Regions from separate parts of the Cohnella algarum genome, predicted to be linked through region 3. Evidence: riboswitches for the same ligand, from Rfam matches in the RefSeq annotation. Region 3 holds a riboswitch; each other region holds the start of a gene.
The links. Region 3 has a riboswitch for cyclic di-GMP ahead of JW799_RS12910 (transglutaminase-like domain-containing protein). Riboswitches for the same ligand answer to the same signal wherever they lie in the genome.

Region 1: linked by a shared signal. The riboswitch ahead of JW799_RS15315 (EAL domain-containing protein) and the one ahead of JW799_RS12910 (transglutaminase-like domain-containing protein) in region 3 are both predicted to bind cyclic di-GMP.
Region 2: linked by a shared signal. The riboswitch ahead of JW799_RS14840 (methyl-accepting chemotaxis protein) and the one ahead of JW799_RS12910 (transglutaminase-like domain-containing protein) in region 3 are both predicted to bind cyclic di-GMP.

What each region holds. Positions count from the first base shown of each region.
Region 1 covers NZ_JAFHKM010000002.1:3,451,411-3,456,422, reverse strand. Annotated here, with positions in the region: gene JW799_RS15330 (helix-turn-helix transcriptional regulator) at 1-251, shown strand, start outside; gene JW799_RS15325 (HAD family hydrolase) at 331-984, opposite strand; gene JW799_RS15320 (tautomerase family protein) at 1,039-1,425, opposite strand; cyclic di-GMP riboswitch class I at 1,620-1,706, shown strand; gene JW799_RS15315 (EAL domain-containing protein) at 1,734-2,477, shown strand; gene JW799_RS15310 (hypothetical protein) at 2,504-2,815, shown strand; gene JW799_RS15305 (GGDEF domain-containing protein) at 2,853-3,647, shown strand; gene JW799_RS15300 (hypothetical protein) at 3,911-4,075, shown strand; gene JW799_RS15295 (D-2-hydroxyacid dehydrogenase) at 4,125-5,012, shown strand, end outside.
Region 2 covers NZ_JAFHKM010000002.1:3,340,076-3,345,087, forward strand. Annotated here, with positions in the region: gene JW799_RS14835 (endonuclease) at 1-2,423, shown strand, start outside; cyclic di-GMP riboswitch class I at 2,733-2,814, shown strand; gene JW799_RS14840 (methyl-accepting chemotaxis protein) at 3,035-4,324, shown strand; gene JW799_RS14845 (GAF domain-containing protein) at 4,348-4,785, shown strand; gene JW799_RS14850 (thiamine pyrophosphate-binding protein) at 4,805-5,012, shown strand, end outside.
Region 3 covers NZ_JAFHKM010000002.1:2,824,578-2,829,589, forward strand. Annotated here, with positions in the region: gene JW799_RS12895 (alpha/beta hydrolase) at 36-857, shown strand; gene JW799_RS29625 (LPXTG cell wall anchor domain-containing protein) at 1,294-2,070, shown strand; gene JW799_RS12905 (class D sortase) at 2,148-2,822, shown strand; cyclic di-GMP riboswitch class I at 2,876-2,959, shown strand; cyclic di-GMP riboswitch class I at 3,001-3,085, shown strand; gene JW799_RS12910 (transglutaminase-like domain-containing protein) at 3,099-3,911, shown strand; gene JW799_RS12915 (diguanylate cyclase domain-containing protein) at 4,105-5,012, shown strand, end outside.

The DNA.
Region 1 (5,012 bases), 630 kb from region 3:
TGCAGGAGATCGCCGGCCATTTTTACATGAGCCGGGAATACATTTCGCGGAAATTCAAACAGGAGTTCGGGGAGAATCTGTCCGATTTTCTCGGGCGGGTCCGGATCGGCAAAGCGAAGCGGCTGCTGCTCAATCCCCGCTTGCGGATTGCCGAGGTCGCGAACATGGTCGGCTATGCCGACGAGAAATATTTCAGCAAAGTGTTCAAAAAGCTGGAAGGAATCTCGCCCGGCCAATACCGCAAAGGTTGACGGCGGGCGGGCGCGGTTCCCGCCCCGCCCGCGTCCGCCCGCCCGTCCGCGCGCGCCTGCCGGCCTTGGCCGCGCGGCTTCAGCCGAACCGGCCGATCCAATCGGACAGCGGCTGCTCGGCAAGCGAAGCGATTTTCAGATCGGCTTCGGAAAAGTCCATTCCTTCCGTCAGCGGGTTCGGCACGGCGATGCCGTACATGCCGGCGGCCTTCGCCGCCCTCAGCCCGTTGACGGAATCTTCGATCGCGACCGCTTCGTTTCCGCGGACGCCTAGCGATGCGAGCGCAAGCTTGTACAGCGCCGGGTCGGGCTTGACTTTTTCCACCTCGTCCGCCGTATGGATCGCATCGAAATAAGCGAGCAGCCCGTGCTCCCTCAGATGCGGTTCGACCGAGCGGCGGTAAGAGCTCGTCGCAAGACCGATGCGCAAATCCCGCCGCTTCGCTTCTTCCAGCGTCGCGATGACGCCCGGCCGAAGCTCGACTTCTTTGGACTTGGCGGCGAACCGTTCGTTGAACAGACGTTCAACGGCCGGGCGGTCGATCGGTCGGCCGCAAAGCCGCTCCAAATCCTCGTAAGGGTCGTAGGCGCCCCACGTGCCGATTCCCAGCGCCCAGCGTTCGAGCTCCAGCTTCTGGCCGTGGTCCGAGAAGATGTCGCAAAACGCGTCGTACGCCACCGACTCGGTATCCAATATCGTTCCGTCAAAATCGAACACGACTGCCTTGATCAATCGCTTCTCTTCCTTTCTTCTCCAGCATGGCTTGCGGCGGCGATGGCGGCCGGTTCAAATATCGACCGCGTACGAAAGCGCGAGCTCGTCTCCGGATTTTCCGCGAATGCCCCAATTGCCTCTGGGCATCTCGATGAGGACGATTTCCAGATCGTTCTCGGTAAGCCCGCACGCTCCCGCTCCTTCGTACAGCAGCCGGATCAGGTTTTTTTTCGCTTCCTCCGAACGACCTTCGAACATCATAATCTCTACAATCGTGTAATGCTCGGAACGGTCGGCGGGAAAAATGAAATCCGCCTTGTCCAACCCGATGAAGCGTTGAAATCTTTTTTGTTCGGGAATTCCCCACGCTTCCGTCAGACACATATGGATAATGTCCGACAGCGTTTCCCTTACCGCTCCAAGCCGTTCGCGAATACCGTATACTTTTACCTGAGCCATTGGCTGCTCACCTCTCTCTGTCTCCTTCTGAAACTCCGTATCCGCCTCTATCGTATCATGATTTCCCCGGCAAACAAAAGAAGCCGCCCCGAAAATCGAACGCATGTTCCGTAGGAATTTAGTCGATTTATGGCGAAACATTATCTTTATAGGTAAAAAGGGTGACAACTTGGTCCTTTCGACTGGTGCGTTCAAACCGAAAATCGCAAACCTTTTGAAAAAAAGGGGCGCAAAGCCCATGGGCCTAAGGATCCAGAATCTAAGGCAGCCGGGTTACCGAAATTGTCGATCATCAGAAAGGAAAACTCATGACTACGATGGAAAATCTCATTACGCAGCAAGATTTTTATCACCTTTTTCAGCCGGTGCTGCATCTTGCCGACCGGTCCGTGCTCGGTTATGAGGCGCTCATCCGTTGCGACGCCGTTCGCTCGCCGGACCTGCTTTTCAAAGCGGCCGCGGAGCAAAACAAGCTGTTCGAGCTGGATACGCTGTCCGTATACAGCGCTATCGCCGCTTTCTTTGCCGACAAGAAGCGGAAGGAGTCCGGCGAGTACCTGTTTCTTAACGTCTTTCCGTCCTCGCTCGCGGACGAGACGTTCCCGCATTTTATCGAAAAGGCTTTGCGGGATTATCTGGTTCTGGCAGACCGGATCGTATTCGAAATCAACGAGACGGTGACGGAAGCGGAGAGCTGGGATGACGCGAACTTTATCGGCAACTTGCGTTGGCTCCGCGAATCCGGATTTCTTGTCGCATTCGACGATGTGGGGGAAGGAGCGACGACGCTCAGGAAAATTATCGAAATCGCCCCCGACATGATCAAGCTGGACCGGTTTTTCGGCAGGGATCTGCAGGTCGACGCGGAAAAACGCAAAATGTTGAAGTTGTTTGCGGAATATTGCAAGGACAACACGCTGCTTATCTTGGAGGGGATTGAAGAAACGGAAGACCTGATGCAGGCGCAGCAGTTGGGCGTCGCGTTGGGACAGGGATTTCTGTTGTCCAAGCCGAAGCGGCTGGCGGACCTCTACTCAACGGGCGTCCCTTAAATCTTCGGAAAAGGGAGTCGTAGATATTGGAAGACCGAAAGAACTATTCGAGAAAAGCGATGCTGTCATTAAAAATTTCCGAGTTTGAAATGCCGCCCATGCAGGATTTGCTTATTATCGGCAGGCGCGCCCCGATCGGTCCGGAAGCCGTGCGCAGAATGGCCGAGGCGCTTAGCCCCGACCAGTTCTCCGTGGTCCGGACCGACCATCCGAAGATCGAGGCTGTCCTCATCCGCACCTCCCTTCTGCAAATGCTGGACGAGAGCGTACTGATGGACGTCATCGTTCAGGAAGCCGAGGGCTCATCAACGAAACGATGGTGCTTCGCTCGGAGCTGAAGGTGGAGGTATCCGTGCAACGGGAGGTCGACATCCGATGAAGGTCGGCGAAGTGATGACTCGCACGATTCATAGCGTGTCGTCCGGTCGAAGCGTGCTCCATGCCTCCGAACTGATGGAGAGGTTTCGCATCGGCTCCCTCCTCGTCGTCGATGCGGGAACGGTCACGGGCATCCTGACGTCGCGCGACGTGCGAACGACGCATCCGAACCGGATCGTTGCCGACGCGATGACTGCCGATCCGATCGGAACCGTCGAGGACGCCTTCGTTTGGGACGCTCTGAACTTGATGGCGGAGAACGGCATTGAGCGGCTGCTCGTCCGTTCGAAGGACGGATCCCCGTCCGGGATCGTCACCCGGGAGACGCTTGCTTCCCGGATTGCGGAGCTGACCGATCCGATGACCGGACTGTTCAGATCCGATTATCTCGAGGCGATTGCGTTGGATCTGATCGCGCGCGGCCAGCCGTTTCATTTTTTGTTCATCGATTTGAACGATTTCGGCGTCGTCAACAAGCGGTTCGGGCATCCGGTCGGGGATGACCTTATTTGCGGCTTCGCGGGGAAACTGAAATCCGTCTTCGGCGAAGAAGATTGTCTATGCCGGTATGCGGGAGACGAATTCGCGGTGCTTAGCAAACGTCCTCCTTCCTTCATTCGAGATGCCGTCGGGACGCTGGCGGACGGCTTCTCCGTCGGTCCGGCGCACGTATCGGCTTCGGTCGGATGGCTGGACGCCGGCGCGGAACCGGATCTCGGCAAGCTGACGTTTCGGGAACTCGTCCTGCGGGCCAGCCTGATGTCCACCGAGCGGAAGACGGGCAAAGTCTGATTTTCATTCGTCCGCTGCCGTCGCTTTTGTGCGCCGCTGTTTTGCAAAGCGCCCGCTCGCCTCTCTGTCGGCTTCTCTACTGGCTTCTCTGTCGGCTTCTCTGCTGGCTTCTCTGTCGGCTTCTCTGTTGTCCTTCCTTTGCTGACCGTCCGTTCCGATACTTCCCGCCCCGCGCTGCTTCCCCCCGCCTTTCAAGCCGGTTGCAATCGGCCGCGAACTTGTCTATGATGCAAGCATGACTTTTGCCCGAAAAGGAGAACGTTATGCTTGCCAAGCTTCTGGAAGTGCTCATTTGCCTGGCGCTCGGTTTTTTCACGGGAATCGGATTGAGCCCTGACGGCATGGATTTGCAGGAAAGCGGAACCCCTATTTTGCTGGGCTGCATCATGTGGCTGCTCATTTTTTCGCATGTAAAAAGCAGGAAATAAACGGGAGCGCCCCTTGCTCTTTCATCTAGTACAGAAGGGAAGATCGCGTATGCGTACGCTCGTCGGCTTGTCCGGCTTTACGCCGGAGCAGGAGGAACGAATCCGAAGCGCCGTCCCGGGCTGGAACGTCGTTTTCGGCAAAGCGAAAGAGCTCGATCCCGGAATCTTTCGGGAAGCGGAAGTGATTTGCGGCTGGGCGAAAGAGGCGGAAGCGGACCTGCTTCGGCCGGATGCCAAGCTGCGCTGGGTGCAGGCGGGATCGGCCGGGGTCGATTATTTGCCGTTGAAGGCGCTTGAGCAAAAAGGCGCCGTCGTGACGGACGCCAGCGGCGTTCATCCCGTCCCGATGGCGGAAACGGCGTTCGCGATGATGCTGGCGTTCGGGCGCAAGCTGCATCTGGCCGTTCGGAAGCAGGCCGAGCGGAAATGGGAGCCGCTGGGCGCTTACGGCGAGCTGCGCGGCAAAACGCTCGGCATCGTCGGCGCGGGCGCGATCGGCGAAGAGACGGCGCGAATCGCGCAGGCGTTCGGCATGCGCGTGCTCGGGCTCCGGCGCTCGGGCCGGCCGGCCCCTTATTTCGATCGCATGTCCGGACCGGAAGGGCTGGATGACCTGCTCGCCGAAAGCGATTATGTCGTCAACATCCTCCCGCATACGGAGCGGACCGTCCGCCTGTTCGACGCCGGGCGTTTCGCCCGCATGAAGCCGACCGCCTGTTTCATCAACGTCGGCCGGGGGTCGGCCGTCGACACCGCCGCCTTGACGGAGGCGCTCGCCGAGGGCCGGATCGCCGGCGCCGGCCTGGACGTGTTCGAAAAGGAACCGCTGCCTGACGACCATCCGCTGTGGAGCATGGACAACGTCATCATAACTCCGCACATGGGCGGTTTGTCGGAACGGTACAAGGACCGGCTGGCGGAGCTGTTCGCCGACAAC
Region 2 (5,012 bases), 520 kb from region 3:
ACAACTTCGGCGTTCGGTTCCGCTATAACGCGCTGGGCGACGTGGCGGCGAACGAAATCGTCGAGCCGAGCCAGGCGTTCGGCATCACCGAAGGCGTATCGGCGGTGGCGATGCATGCCGGGTCGACGCTGGCGATCATCGATCCGACGAAGGCCAAAGGCATCGTTTACGTTCCGGAAACGGACGAAGCCTGGGGCAACGCCGTCGACCAGGGCGTATATAACGGCGGAGGCGTGGCGGAAGGCCCGTATGTGGCCGTATCGAAAGTCGGCGCCGGCAAAGCGGCCTTCATCGGCGATTCTTCGCCGGTCGAGGACGCGACGCCGAAATATTTGCGCGAGGAAACGGGCGCGGCCAAAACGACGTACGACGGCTTTAAGGAGCTGGACGACGGCGAGCTGCTCGTCAATTTGATCGATTGGCTCGGCGAGCCGGAAAGCTACACCAGCCTGGATCAGGTGCCGGGACTCGAGCTGGACGAGCCGACCGAGCTGTTCGCGTTCGAGCAGCCGGAGCTGTCGACCGAGCCTAAGCCCGAGCCGTGGTCCGCGCCTGCAGCAGGTTACAAATGGTGGGACCGTTCGACGTTCAAGCCCGGCTCCTACGGCGGTCCGATCCGGCCGGTATACAGCTTTGTCCACCAGGCCCAGCTGCCGAACGCGGAGCAATTCCAAATCCGCGTCGTCATCGACAATCTGGCTCCGAACTCGACGGTGTCCGGCTTCAGTACCGGCATCTATTTGACCGGCGGAACCCAGGTGGCGCAATTCCAGAACGCGGACGGAAGCTGGCCGACGGCCTACGGGTACAGCACGGCGTTCAGCGTGACGGCCAATAACGAAGGACGGGCTTATAAGGATTTGACCGTCCGCATCCGGCCGGGTACGAGCGGTTCGGCCAATCTCCGGCTCCGGCAAAACGGCTCGAATCTGCTGACGAAAACCGTCACGCTCGCGAACGTGCCCGCCGAGCCGCTGCCGGACGAGGAAAATCCGATTCCGGAACTCACTTCCATCGCGGAAGCCCGGACCCAACCGGAAGGAACGCTCGTTACGGTCGAGGGCGTCGTGACGACGGAGCCCGGAGCTTTCGGCGGCCAGGCGTTTTATCTGCAAGACGACACGGGCGGCATTTACGTGTTCCAGACGCAGTCCGGTTTTCATCAAGGCGACAAGATCAAAATTACGGCGCCGCTCGTGCTGTACAATACGGAGCTCGAGCTGACGACCCCGGTTTCCATCGAAAAAACGGGGACCGCTCCGCTGCCCGAAGCCGTTCCGGTCGACCGCATCGACGATTCGAACCAGGGGCAGCTGGTCGAACTGCAAAACGTCGAAATCCGCAACATCATTACCGCCAGCCCGTCCGGCTCGTTCGAGTTCGATGCGGTGAAAGGCGAGGTCAGCAACCACGTCCGGGTGGATGTCCGGACCGGACTCAGCCTGAGCGAATTTCCTTACGAGGAAGGGCAAGTCGTCACGGTGAAGGGCGTATCCGCCATCTTCCGGGGCCTTTACCAGCTGAAGCCTCGCGGCCTTGAGGATTTCGCGCTGGCGCAGGCGCCGCTCGGCCAGGTGACGCTGGAGGCGTCGCCGACGCTGCTGCCGGTCGGCGGCACCGCCGAGACGTCGATCGCCGGGTTGTTGACGGACGGAACGCCGGCGGATCTGAGCGCCGCGTCTGTCACGTACGTCAGCGACGGACCGGCGGTCGAAGTGAGTCCGGAAGGACAAATTACCGGCGTTCAGGCGGGAAGCGCGTCGGTAACGGCTCACGTTGTCTATAACGGGCAAACCGTCGTCTCCAATGCGGTAACGTTGACGGTTTTCGAACCGCTCGCGACGGGAGCGCCGGGCAAGCCCGTATTATCCGACAACAACGGCCACGACACCGGTCTTAAGGACGGCAGCTACACCGTGACGATGAATATGTGGTGGGGCAACAACGGCTCGGTCTTCAAACTGTACGAGAACGGAGTCCTGATCAGCGAGCAAAGCTTGGCGGACGCTTCGCCCTCGGCGCAAAAAGCGGCCGTTGACATTGCCGGCAAGCCGAACGGCACGTATGCGTACACATGCGAACTGATCAATGTTTTCGGAACGGCAACGTGCGGAGAACATGTCGTGACCGTTACCGACGCCAATCCGGGCAAGCCGGTGCTGTCCCAAGACAACTGGGACGGGGACGGCAACTACAAGGTGACGATGAACATGTGGTGGGGAACGAACGCCGGCGAATACCGGCTGTATGAAAACGGCACGCTGGTCGATACGCAGGTTCTGAACGCCTCGACGCCGGGCGCGCAAAGCGCCGTAACGAGCCTTGAAGGCAGGGCGCCGGGAACTTACGAGTACCGTGGCGAATTGATCAACGCCGCCGGGACGACGTCCGGCGAAACGATTGTCGTGACCGTAACCAAGTAAAGGTTAGTTCTTCGTTTCGACCGCATCCCCAACATCCGGGCCCGCCCGACTGGCGCGTCCGGTTGTTGCGTTTAGGAGACGGACGGTGACGCGCGACCGGGAGCGAATGAAAACGAGGGAGGAACGAACCGGGGGCGGAAACTATCGGTACGTTGACCGGCAAGGCTTGATTACGCTTACAATAATAGGATAAACGGTACGGTAGAAGATTTTGAAAAAAATTTTGTAAATAAATCTAAATTTCTATCAAATTTACTCGCATTATTCCGATAACTATACATACAGGAAGTTAAAGAAATCATAAAGTGAAGAAGTGAACGGCAAACCTGTCGAAAGGCAGGGACGCAAAGCTACGGGTCTAAGGTTCTGCTATGATCGCCGGGCTGCCAACTTATGGATCTTTTGTGTCTTCATGAGGGCGGCAGGGCTTTCTTTTAGTAGAAAGTCCTTTTTGTTTTTCCCTGAAGAAGACGACTCCTGCAAAACGCGCAGCCGCGGAAAGAAGGTGGTTCGGGGAAGACGAGACCAACGCCCGGAAGACAAGGACTCGGCGCTGCCCTCCGGGCGGGAACGGCAGGAACGCCGAAAACGGATTGCTGGAGGAGAAACGCTTGAACGTTGGGCATTGGAAAAAGGGCACGGTCGGAAAATGGGCGCTGGCCGCGACGGGCTTTATCGCGGTTTTCTCCGTCGCGTTCGGCCTCGCGATCTATTTTACGGCCGCGTCGGTCATGCGAATCGAAATGGACGCAACCTACATAAAAGACTTGAAAACCAGGGTCGCCTGGCTGAGCGTCGGATTCGCCGTTTTATTTTTGCTGCTGGGCAGCTTCTGCGCGTATGCGGCCATTCGCAAGGCGGCCCGCGCCGGCGTCTTCGGCGCTTCCGCAGCGTTAACCGCAGGGGTGCAGGGCGAAAGCGCGGCTCTCGCAACGTCGGAATCAATGCCCTTGGAGAACGGGCAGCTGCGCGAAGTGCTGGCCCGCATCGGCGGGCTGACGAACGAAGTGGCGGCGGCTTCGCAATCGCTGGCGAGCAACACGGAGTTTTGCACGGACATGGTCGTCGGCATTTCGGAGTCGATCCGGCAGATCGCCGGCGGCAGCGAAACGATTGCCGAAAGCTCCCGGGGCAACATGTTCATGCTGGAAGAAGTCAGCAAAGGGATGGAGCACATCGCGGAATCGTCGCAGGGACTGGCGAACGAGATGTCCGAAGTCGCGCAGAAGGCGAGCGGCGGCATGGAGCTGATCGAGCGGACCGTCGCGCAGATGCAGAACATTACCGAAGCGGCGCTGGCCTCCTCGGCGGCGGTCGAGCAGATGGACAGGCGCACCCTGGAAATCGACCGGGTGACGGCGATCATGGGCGAGATTGCCTCCAGGATCAACCTCCTGTCGCTGAACGCGGCGATCGAGGCGGCGCGCGCGGGCGAATTCGGGCGCGGCTTCGCGGTCGTGGCGGACGAGGTCCGCAAGCTCGCGGACCAGTCTTCGAGCTCGACCAAGGAGATCGCCAGGACGGTCGAGCATATCCGCGCCGGCTCGCGGGAGACGCGGGAAGCGATGAGCCGGGTGCTGGACGAGGTCCGGTCCGGTTCGGAGCTCGCGGGCGTCGCGGGGCAATCGTTCCGCGAAATCGCGTCATTGACGGAAAACGTGTCCTTCAAGGTGCAGGAAGTGTCGGGCGTGACGGAGGAAATCAGCGCCAGCGCGGAACAGATCCTGAGCTCGGTGCGCGAGACGGTGTCGATTACCGAAGTGTCGCTTGCGGGAACGAAGGAGATCGCGGTTTGCTCCGACGAGCAGCTCGCCGCGATGGAAGAGTCGCTTCAATCCGCGCGGCAAATGCAGGAGCAGGCCCAGCGGCTGCGGCAGGAGCTGGATTCGCTCGCGGATTGACGAGACGAAGGAGGGAAAAAGCAATGGATTTGGAGCGGCTTGGCGAGCTGTTCGAAGAGCTCGAGCGATTGACCGGCGTGCGGGACATCGCCTGCCACCGGATCGAAGGAGGCCGCCTGCATCCCGTCCTCAAGACGAAAACCGACAAGCTCGGCGTCGAAAAGTGGAAAAGCGTACATGCGGAAAGCCCGGTCTACGTCGAGCGCGACCGGCTGCTTTCCGATCTCGTCCGCGATCCCCGGCCGATTGCCGTGCAGGATGTCAAGAACGATCCGCGGTCGGCGTCGGAGTTTTTCCTATTCGGCATCGACAGCATTTTGATTTTGCCGGTAACGGAGGAAGCGGTCGTCAAAAGCATCGTCCTGGTCGCGTCCATCGGAGAGCTGCATGAATTCACGGGAGAAGAGATCGGTCAGGCGCAGCGGCTGGTAGAAGGATACAGAGAGATATTTCAAGCTTAACGGAGGAGAGTGGGCTCAGATGAAAATCGCGGAAGCCATACTTCGCTATCTGAAAGCAAGCCAAGTCGAGTATCTGTTCGGCATCCCGGCGGGAATTATCGGACCGCTGTACGACTCCCTGATCGATGTCGGCATCGCGCCGATCATCACCAAAAACGAAGCCGGAGCCGCTTATATGGCGGCCCGTTACGCGAGCGTTACCGGCAAGCTTGCGGTATGCGCGGGCG
Region 3 (5,012 bases):
TTAATCGGAATTAGAGGAATAAAGGAGATCCGACCATGGAAAGACCGTTTACGATACGACACGACCGCTTGAACCTCGCCGCGACGATCCATTATCCGAATCCGGATGCCAAGCGGGAGGGCCGGAAGCTTCCCCTGATTATTATCAACCACGGTTTTGTCGGAAGCCGGATCGGCGTGGACCGATTGTTCGTGCTGGCGGCCCGGCAGTTCGCGGAGCAAGGGAATCTGGTTATCCGGTTCGATTTCGCGGGCTGCGGGGAGAGCGACGGCGTTTACGGGGAGCATGGGCTCGACTCGATGATCGAGCAAACCCGCACGGTGCTGAACTACGGTCTGTCGCTCGATATCGTCGATCCTTTGCGCGTGACGCTGCTCGGTCACAGCTTGGGCGGAGCGGTCGCGCTGCTGACCGCCGTGAGGGAAAAGCGGGTGAAATCGCTCGTGCTCTGGTCGGCGGTCGGGTATCCGTTCAACGACATTACGCGCATCGTCGGACGCAAAATATACGAAGAAGCGGTCACCCGAGGTTCGGCGGACTATCTCGGCTACACGCTGAAGCCGGATTTTTTCGACGCGCTGATGAAGCATCAGCCGTTCCAGGAAACGCAGAAGTTCACCGGGGACGTGCTGCTCGTGCACGGAACGGGAGACGACGTCATACCGGTCGATTATACGTTTTTGATGGAAAAGACGTTTTGGCTTCGGGGAGAAGGACGCTGCGACAAAGTCGTCATTTTTCAGGCGGATCACACCTATTCGAGCGGCGAGCATAAAAAAGAGCTGATCCGCGCCACCTCGGATTGGCTCGGCGGCTACGACCAGCGGCAGCAGGAGTGGCACCATTGGAGCATATAGGCCGAACGAAGCCTTCGAGTCCGCGCGGCAGCGGTTGAGGGCTTTCTTGCCCTCTCCGCGTGGCTTAAAGCCGATTCCAGTTGGGTCAAATTTACTCATCTCACCCCACCGCCGCGCACGCCGTCGTCCCAGTTGAGTCGTGGCGACCCATCTAGGCCCGCCGTCCGCGTACAGCCGCTTCCGGTTGGGTCAAATTTACTCATCTCACCCCACCGCCGCGCGCTGACGATCAAGCAGACGTTTTCCCCATACCGGCGTATTTTTATCGAAAATTGATGCTTAAGCCACTGGTCTTTTGTCGGACCGGGCCGATCTGACATGTCGTTTAGTACAGTTTTTGTACAGATCCTCCTGCTACTCTGTTATGGTGCTGTTCGTTAGCAACATGTGCGGAGAAAAAGATAGATGGACGAAATCAATGAATCGGGAGGCAGCTGTGAAAAGATTTTTGAAAACGATGGTCAATTTGCGCTTGTTGGCCGTGTTGCTTGTCGTTGCCTATGGAGCTTTCTCGGACGTGGGGGCGGCATCGGCCGCTTCGGCACCGCCGCTCGGCGCGGCCTCTGAGTCGGCCAAGCCGGACGTCATTCCGGAGCTGCCGGAAGCGGCGTTGTATGTCGCCGACTCGGACAAAACGGGCGAAGTGGTCGAGATCGCCGAGGAGGAAGTGCCGCTCGGAACCGTCGAAACGAAGGCCAAGCCGGACGTCATTCCGGAGCTGCCGGAAGCGGCGTCGTATGTCGCCGGCTCGGACGAAACGGGCGAAGTGATCGAGATCGCCGAGGAGGAAGTGCCGCTCGGAACCGTCGAAACGGAGGCGAAGCCGGACGTCATTCCGGAGCTGCCGGAAGCGGCGTCTTATGTCGCCGGCTCGGACGAAACGGGCGAAGTGATCGAGGTGGCCGAGGAGGAAGTACCGCTTGGAACCGTCGAAATGGCGGCGAAGCCGGACGTCATTCCGGAACTGCCGGAAGCGGCGTCGTATGTCGCCGGCTCGGACGAAACGGGCGAAGTGATCGAGGTGGCCGAGGAGGAAGTGCCGCTCGGAACCGTCGATCACGGCGTTGATGCCGCGAAGACGATCGAAGAGGACGAGGCGCCGCTTGGCACGCTGCCGCAGACCGGCGAGTCCGGTCCGCTTCCGTTTTACCTGTTCGGATCGGCGCTTGCCGTTTTCGGCGTTTGCCTGCTGCGCAAAAAACGCGTAAACTGACCGTATGAACGCGGGCCTGTCCGGCCTGAATGCGTCGCTGCATTCACGCTTCTCCACGGCCCAGGAGGGATAACGACATGAAAAAGCTGTACTTGCTTTTCATCCTGGCGGGCGTTTTTCTGATCTGCTACCCGCATCTGAACGAGTGGGTTCAGGACCGGAAGCAGGCGCAGTTGCTGGCTGCCGCGGAGCGGGAGCTGGCCGAAGCCGACGATCGGCTGTCGTCTTCCGTATCTACGCTAAAGAACGGCTTGGCGAAAGTGAACGCGCTATTGGAACAAAGCGCGCAGGAAGAAGAACCGGAGGAGCCCGACCCGTTTGCCGCGTACGCGGAGGACGAACGGCCGCTCGCCATCCTGACGATCGACAAAATCGACGTCAAGCTGCCGGTGCTCGAAGGGGCCACCAAGCAGAACATGAAGCACGCCGCGGCGCACATGACAGAGACGGCCGCGCTGGGAGAGGTCGGCAATGCCGCCGTCGCCGCGCATAGAGCCAGAACGAAGGGCCGCTTGTTCAACCGGCTCGACGAAGTGGAAATCGGCGACAAGATCGACGTCAAGACAAGCGAGGGCAGCTACAGCTACACGGTTTACGAAATCAAAATCGTGGAGCCGACGGAGCTTTCCGTGCTGGAGCCGAACGGAACGGACCGCATTTTGACGCTCATTACGTGCGATCCGCTCGTCAACCCCACGCATCGTCTGATCGTTCACGCCAAAATAACCGATTCCGCCGCGACGGCGGATTAAAAACTGCTTTTCTATTTCGACAAATAATGGTATAATTTTTATGTAAAAGCTTATCACGATAACGGCAAACCTGTCGAAAGGCAGGGACGCAAAGCTACAGGGCCTTCCTCCGAGCGAGATGGCAGCCAGTTGCCGAACGACATGGCTTTTTTTGTTTTTTCGAAGCCTCTGAAAACTTTACCGATAATGGCATACCTGTCGAAAGGCAGGGACGCAAAGCCATAGGGCCTTCCTCCTAGCGAGATGGCAGCCTGGCCGCCGAAGGGAGTTTTACGAATGCGCAAGCTCGCGTTCGCGACCGCCGCGATCGTTATATTGTTTACCATGTTGTTTGGCGCCGCAGCCTACGCCGCCAACGAAACCGGCGCGGAATGGCTGGACACGACAAAGCTGGATACCGGGGCGGTCGGCGTGCGCTATGCAGTCAAAGCCGACGTCAAAACGAAGGCCATGATCGTCAAGGACACCGGAAAATATACCTATACGCTCAGAGCGGACAAGCCTGTCGAATGGTTCCCTCTGCAGTTGGGCAACGGCGACTACACGGTGACGATTCTGGAAAACGTCAGCGGCAATCAGTACAAAGTCGTGGACAAGGCAACGCTGACGCTCGCTTTGCAGGACGGCACGGCCGTTTATTTGAACCAGGTACAGAACATCGATTGGACGCCGAACAGCATCGCCGTTCAAAAGGCGAAGGAACTGACGCAGAACAAAAAGACGGACGCCGAAAAGGTGGCCGCCGTTTACCGATACGTAATCGACAACGTCAAGTACGACAAAGAGCTCGCGGCCGCAGCCACGCCGGATTACCTGCCGCAAATCGACCGCACGTTCGCCAGCAACAAGGATATCTGCTACGGCTACGCCGCCTTGACGGCCGGCATGCTGCGCGCGCTCGATATCCCGACGAAGCTGGTGACGGGCAAAACGACGTACGTAACCGAGTACCATGCCTGGAATCAAGTGTTTCTGGACGGCCAATGGGTGACGATCGATACGACGGTCGACGCCGGACTCAAAGCCGGCAAGCAAGATTTCCAAATGATCAAGGATGCCGCTCTCTATACGACGGACAAGGTGTACTAAAGCCTTGGAATTTGCAAAAAAAGCCCAGGAAGCTCCGAGCCGCAGCGCGGTTTTCGGGGCTTTTTTTCAGATCGAAATCGAGCGTTCAGTTTCTGTACAGTTCAAACGGCTATACTTGAATGAGCGATATTCGGGGCCGGCAATGGGTCGTTCGTCCCGAAATTTCAGGCAACGAAACGAAAGAGGTAAGGATATGTTTGCTTTTGGAGGAAATTCAATCGTAACGGTAATGATCGTCTACGCGCTCGCAGCCGTGAATTTATATGCCTGCCTGAGCTTCGCGGGCAAGATCGGGCTTTCGAAAGGGGAAAAAGGGCGGCTCGCCGCGGTTCAGGCGGCGGTGACCGTCGTTTTCGGCATCGGGACGGATTTTTTCTCGGAAATGATCGACGTTTCCCGGACGTTTCCGTTTCTTTTCGCTTTAACTTCGGTTCTGGTGGCGCTGATCGCCGTCGTCACGGCCGTGCTGATGGCCAGCTGGATCATGGACGAAAAAAGCCTGAACCTGCGCCAATGCATGGCGGGGACGACGCTGCTGGCCGCAGGGTTGTCGTCGATGCATTACAACGGCTTGGCCGCCCCTTGGCTTATGGAGGTCTACGATCCCAATCTCATCGCGATCGTCGCGATTACGGCCGTCGTCGCCATCGCAGGGGTCAGCTGCATTTTTCCCAGGCTTGCCAAAGGGGCGATCGCCGCAGCCATTTTAGGTTATATGATGGTGCCCGCCGCGCTGAACGTCAGCCATTTCATGGCGGCATTGGTTCTGGTGTGGCTGCTTTCGCTGCTGGGCATGTACGTGCTGCAAAGAACGCGAGATTCGAAAACGGCAGACGCCGGAGAAAATGCCTATAAATCGTTGTACGAGAACAGCCGGGACGGAATCGTTCTGATCGACAGCCAGTATAAAATCGTCGGATTGAACGCTTCGGCCGCTTCCATCACGGGCATGGAAAGCCGGCAATTGCGAGGCAAGCCGCTTTCCTCCGTGCTTGACCGCGTGCCGCCGGAAGTCCGGCGGAAAACGAAAAAGCTGTTTTTGCTTTCGTTGCGCGCTCCCGAACAGCGTCCTTGCGAGATGCCGTTTCTCGACGCCAAAGG